2 regions of the Metabacillus dongyingensis genome follow, and region 1 is predicted to be linked to the other one. Evidence: riboswitches for the same ligand, from Rfam matches in the RefSeq annotation. Region 1 holds a riboswitch; the other holds the start of a gene.

Region 1 (3,167 bases):
ACTTTACACCCGTTTTGGAGACTCATACCAGCCCTTTGATTCCTCTAAATCCGATTTCCAGCTCTTTTGAGGACTCATACTGGTTCTTTGATTCCTCTAAAATGACTTTACACACGTTTTGGAGACTCATACTGGCCCTTTGATTCCTCTAAATTCGATTTCCAGCTCTTTTGAGGACTCATACACGATCTTTGATTCCCCTAAATCGCCTTTCCTCCTGTTTTGGAGACTCATACAGGCTCTTTGATTCCTCTAAATCCGATTTCCAGCTCTTTTGAGGACTCATACTGGTTCTTTGATTCCTCTAAAATGACTTTACACACGTTTTGGAGACTCATACTGGTTCTTTGATTCCTCTAAATCGGATTTCCAGCTCTTTTGAGGACTCAAACACGATCTTTGTTTCCCCTAAATCGGCTTTCCAACTGTTTTGGAGACTCATACAGGCTCTTTGATTCCTCTAAATCCGATTTCCAGCTCTTTTGAAGACTCATACTGGCTCTTTAATTCCTCTAAAATCGCTCTCGACCTGTTTCCAGGATCCACCCAGGTTTTTTTGTACATCCTAACAGAGGCATTCGCTATCTGCCAAAACTCCATATCATCCTTTTTATCCAGCACTGCGCATTCAGTGACCAGAGCTCTTTACAAAGTTTATTTTGGCCTGCATAAGCAATTCGTGAATGCAAAATCCTCATTATGTATTAAAATAAAAGCAAGGAGGCATGATCATGAAGCAAATTACATCCAAAGAACAGTTTCAAGAGTTAATTACCCAAGATCAAGAGGTGCTGATCAAATTTTTCGCAGACTGGTGCCCTGACTGTACAAGAATGAATATGTTTATTGATGAAATCATTGGGGCTTATTCTAAATATGATTGGTACGAAATCAATAAGGATGAGTTCCCTGAACTTGCAGAAACTTATCAGGTAATGGGCATCCCAAGCATTCTGATCTTCAAAAACGGTGAAAAACTCGGGCATCTTCACAGCGCTAATGCAAAATCACCAGAGCAAGTAATTGAATTCCTGCAAGAAAAGCTCGGATGAATTTTTAGAATTGACAGATTAAACAATTTTATTTATGATACAACTAATTTCATATGCTTTCTTATCAAGAGAGGTGGAGGGACATGGCCCTTTGAAGCCTCGGCAACGGATCTATACAGAAACCGTGCCAATTCCAGCAAACGTTATGTTTGACAGATGAGATGGAACTGAATACAGCAGATTCTGCCTCTCTTCTTACACAAGAGAGGCTTTTTTATGCGGAAAGAGGAGTGTTTTATTGATGAAATACGGATTTTGGCTGCCGATCTTCGGCGGATGGCTCCGGAATGTGGAAAATGAGAATATGCCCCCGACCTACGCATATGCAAAAGAGGTCATTCAAAAGGCGGAAAAATGGGGTTATGATACAACCTTGATTGCCGAGCTTTACTTAAATGATATTAAAGGACCTGAGCACGATTCCCTCGAAGCATGGACCACAGCTGCCGCACTTGCAGCCGTGACAGAGAAGATTGAAATCATGACCGCAGTTAGACCCGGTTTTCATAATCCCGCGGTTACAGCAAAAATGGCAGCAAACATCGATCACATCAGCAATGGCAGATTCACCTTAAACGTCGTATCGGCCTGGTGGGAAGAAGAAGCACGGCAATATGGCGGAATTTTTACTGAGCATGATGCAAGATATGACCGGACAGAAGAATTCATCCAAGTATTAAAAGGGCTGTGGGAAAAAGAAACCTTCACCTATCAAGGCAATTTCTATCAGTTCAGCCAAACACATCTCCATCCAAAGCCTGTACAAAAGCCGAATCCTATTCTTTATGCAGGCGGCGAAAGCCCCCGCGGAAAAGAAACCATTGCCAGGCATTGTGATGCCTATGTAATGCACGGCGGAACGGTTGATGAAATCAGAAGCAAGATTGATGAGATGAAGAAGTTAAGAGCATCTGCTGAAGGCAAACCGTTTCAATCCTTTGGAATGGCTGCTTACATTGTGTGCAGAGATACGGATGATGAGGTTCAGGCGGAGCTTGCAAGAATCACGGATATTAAGGAATCTTCAGCTTATGCGGGATATAAAGATTTCACAACAAAATCCCAGCTTGAACAAAAGCTCGATCTTTATGATTACTCTGTCTCCAATCGAGGATTGCGACCGAATCTAATCGGAACGCCTGAGCAGATTGCAGAAAAGATTATTCAGTATGAAGATGCCGGGCTCGACTTGCTTCTGCTGCAATTCTCTCCGCAGCTCGAGGAAATGGAACGATTCTCAACAGAAGTGATGCCGCTTGTGGAAGAAAAAAGAAAAGCGAAACTAGAAAGCACATACTCTTCATGAGTATGTGCCTTCTGGTCTTCTTGCTTCAAACGTAATGGTTTGCTCCGCGTGCACGGGCTCTTTTCCATATGTATAGTCAGCTGATATCACAATGTCAATAAACCCAAGCCGCTCTAAAACCAATTTAAATTCACGTACACCGTACCATCTCATCGCAAACCTCTGCAGTTCAGTGTCTATCAGCTTGCCTTCCTGCCACTTTTCATATTTCAAATAGCTTACCGAATACTGCTCAAGGTAATTCACTTCCACCCGCTTTGATTCCATTGTAATAACATTCTGTTCGGGTGTAACCCAAGTTTTCGTCTTGACCTCATTTAGAGCTGTATCAGGCTGAAGATACAAATCAAGAATCAGCCGGCCGCCTGCAGCCAGATGATCGTAAAAGTTCTTAAGCGCCAAAATGGATTGCTTTCTGTCTTCAATCAGCAAAAACGTCCCCGCTGGAATGATAATCGCCTCAAAGGTGCGGGGGAGTTTCATTTCGCTCATCCCCATTTTCTGCAGGACTGGAGACAGCCCCCTCTCCTCGCAGCGCTTTCTGCATGACTCGAGCATATCTTGCGATTGATCGATTCCTTCTATTTTCAGCCCATCCTTAAGAAAAGGAATATAGATTCTTCCTGACCCGGCACCCGGCTCTAAAATACGTCCTTTTACATCCTTGAGACGCTCACGGTAATATTCGATGTCTCCAAAAGAATGGCCGACCGGCTTGTCGATATCATAAACTTCCGTTGCAAGTTTGCTGTAGCTGCTGAACATGTAACCAGCCTCCCGGGTAGAATTATGTTATTATTTATAGCCTT
Region 2 (3,167 bases), 1.4 Mb from region 1:
TGTGAGTGAAGAATACAAGCACAACATCAGCATCAACACCGAAACACCTGAACGGGCATTTCTGTCGAAAGAAATGATCGGCGAGGTTAAAGAAGTTTTTCAGACACTAGATCAAGAAACAAAGAATATTCTCATCTTAAGAAATCAAGGCCGTTCATACGAAGAAATAGCCGCAAGCCTTAAAATTTCACTTGCAAAAGTAAAGACAAGAGTATTTAGGGGCCGCAAGAAATTAATGGACGCTCTTAAAAGTAAGGGGGTGCTATAAATGAACTGCGAAAAATGCCAGGAAAAAATTCTTATCTTTGATCAGCTGTCAGAGCCGGAACAGGATGCCCTGCTTGAGCACATTGAAGAATGCGAAGAATGCTCAGAATCCTTTGAACAATTTCTGCAGCTTGAAGAAGCTTTGGACATCATTCTCGAAGATAAAGAGGTCATGCTTCCTCAAAAGAAAAAGCAACAGCCAATTCCATATAAATACTTAAAACGCGCAGCACTCATTTGTGCATCCCTCTTCATCCTGTGTCTTGCAGCCTGGAACACACCTCCTGTCAAAGCAGCGATAGAAAGAGCGCTCAATGAGTTAATCAGAGACAAGTTTTTAGAAATGGACAAACCATTGGAGCATAAGGATGAGGATAAAAAGAAGAAGGAAACAGAGCTGATTATTTATATTGTTTTTGATGACAGGAGTAAGCAGTACGTTTCAGGAAGAAAAGAAAGACGGGAATATGAGAACGGGAATGTGACAGTTGTAAATGGAAAGTTCCAGAAAAGTTACGATAAAAAAGAGAACACATTTACTATTACTGAACTGCTTTTAACAGCTTCTCAATATACACAAGACATTCTAAATGAATTAGATCCTGATCAGATAAAGAGTTTAGGGGAAACGACGATCGCTGGACGAAAGGCTGACCGTTATCAAATTACCTATAGTGCTGATAGGACCGTTGAGTTCTGGTTTGATAAAGAAACAGGATATGTGGTGAAAGAAATGCTTGTGGCTGAGGGGAAAGCAATCGATGATCAGCCTAAAGTCATCCAGTTTGAAGTAAAGGAATATGAAAAAAATCATGGATTATTTAAACTTGAACCGCCTGTAGGTGCAGAAATCATTGAAGAGTTCAATAGTCCGATTGAGGAAACAGATGAAGGAAGCGAGCAGTAAAGATTAATAATATCTCGGGTTCAAACCTGTTCAAAAGGCTGAATCAAAAGGCCGTTTTAAAAACGACACTTTTGATTCAGCTTTTTTCTTTGCATGATTTAAGTGGTTTTGGTTTGTATGATAGTTATTTCTATCACAGCTGAGGTAAGCTGCCAGTCTGCCAGGGTGACCAAAAGTTAGACTTTTGGAACACTCTCATTTAATTTTGCACGTTTAAAATCCGCTTGAATTCCTCCTCAAGCTCCGTTAAAGTCAGCTCAAATAAATGTAAATCATTCTTCTTATAAATACCGTTGCTAAGCAGTTTGCCGATGAGATGTTTTTTTCTTTTTTCAATAGCCTGACGAATCATGTTTCCCAATTCAGACACCCCTTTTTCTTAATATAAGGGGGAATAAATAATACCCCCTTCTGATTACAAAGAAGAGGGTTCATTTAAAATGAACGTGCCCCTTCTCATCTTCCAAGCACTGAAGCTTGATGGATTTAGCACAGTCTTCACACGTAGAAGCTGCTGCTGAGACTTCATCGGGCCATTCCCTCCGCCTCTCTTGATAAGAAGAATTTCTATTAGACCATAGTGTCCCCACAAAAATAACCCATACCTATTGGTATGAGCTTTCGGTCGACCGATCAGCGATTTTTCTGATTTTATTTTAATACTAATTAATCATATGTGTCAAGTTGGTTTTAATGCATAATTAGACTACGCTGTCATGATTTTTTTCAATTCACAGGATATGGAGGTCCATGAGCGTTTCGAGAAAAAAACAGGAATCGCCTTCTCCTGAGCCTTTCTTTTTACAATCGTGGAGAGATTGTGATTGATGTAATCGGTGAGTATGAGTACCACCTCCACTTTGCATGGAATTTCTTTGACGGTCATCTTGGGTTTTCTTCCGTCCAGATGAGAAATCACCTTTACCCCTTCCTGCGCAAGTCTCGCCACGATGGGCTCGATGCGATCCCCGCCTGCAATCAGCAAATACTTCATAACAGCATCCTCCTTTTGTATAGACGAAGAGGCTTTCATTCTGTGAGAAAAATAAACAGGAACGAAAGCCTCCAGCAGTCTGGTCGACGTTTTCAGTTATTGTTATTATTTTACTCCGAATATTCTGATTTATCAATGTGATTTGAAAATAAATCACACTTGACAAATCGGAATAGTAAGTATTAACATGGATATATATTCATACATAAGCCGATCTGTCAACCGAAGGCCCTGTCTAGCAGCATCTTTATGCTGTTAGATAGGGCCTTTCCTGTTTCAGCGGAGAAAAGGAAGTGAAAATGAGTTACTATTTCAACATATCTTCTAGGGGGATGAATATGAAAAGAACGAATCGTTTTACTGGGTACTTGATTTTCTTTATGCTGCTCACCCTTCTTTCTGGGTGCGGGTCTAAATCAGCTGGTTCAATAGAGAACAGCGAATCAAAGAAAGAGGGTATAACGGTCAATATCGGTATTCAGCAAAGCATCTGGCCTATTTTGCTTGCAAAGCATAAAGGCTGGTTTGAGGAAGAATTCAATAAGGCTGGCGCAAAAGTTAAATGGGTCGAATTTCAAAGCGGCCCCTCCTATTTTGAAGCCATTGCATCAGGAAGGATTGATTTTGGGAGGGTCGGCAATATTCCGGTCCTATCCGGCCAGGGTGCTGATATTCCGTTTAAAGAAATCGCATCAGCAAGCACCGGAGAAAAAGGGGATGCTATTCTTGTCCATAAAGATAGCCCTATTCAAAAACCAGAGGATTTAAAGGGAAAAAAAGTAGCGGTTGCCAAAGGAAGCAGCGCATTTGGATTGCTGTACCGCTTCCTTGAAAAGGAAGGCATGGATCCATCTGAAATACAGATCATTCAGCTTCAGCCTGATGAAGCGCAGGCTGCTTTTGAAACGAATAAAGTAGACGCCTGGGCGATTTGGGAGCCTTATCAGTCCATCCAAGTTGTAAAAAATGAAGCAAGAGTTCTCTCGAACGGAAAAGCGA

The links. A riboswitch is a leader RNA that binds a small molecule or an ion and turns the genes downstream of it on or off. The one in region 1 is predicted to bind S-adenosylmethionine.
Region 2: another riboswitch for S-adenosylmethionine. It lies ahead of fbpA (Fur-regulated basic protein FbpA); the one in region 1 lies ahead of K8L98_RS01295 (LLM class flavin-dependent oxidoreductase).

The regions. Positions count from the first base shown of each region.
Region 1 covers NZ_CP082944.1:229,349-232,515, reverse strand. Annotated here, with positions in the region: gene K8L98_RS01300 (thioredoxin family protein) at 732-1,052, shown strand; SAM riboswitch class I at 1,111-1,215, shown strand; gene K8L98_RS01295 (LLM class flavin-dependent oxidoreductase) at 1,294-2,358, shown strand; gene K8L98_RS01290 (class I SAM-dependent methyltransferase) at 2,353-3,123, opposite strand.
Region 2 covers NZ_CP082944.1:1,599,551-1,602,717, reverse strand. Annotated here, with positions in the region: gene K8L98_RS07945 (RNA polymerase sigma factor) at 1-268, shown strand, start outside; gene K8L98_RS07940 (LolA family protein) at 269-1,174, shown strand; gene fbpA (Fur-regulated basic protein FbpA) at 1,374-1,526, opposite strand; SAM riboswitch class I at 1,628-1,735, opposite strand; gene K8L98_RS07930 (DUF2325 domain-containing protein) at 1,881-2,168, opposite strand; gene K8L98_RS07925 (aliphatic sulfonate ABC transporter substrate-binding protein) at 2,507-3,167, shown strand, end outside.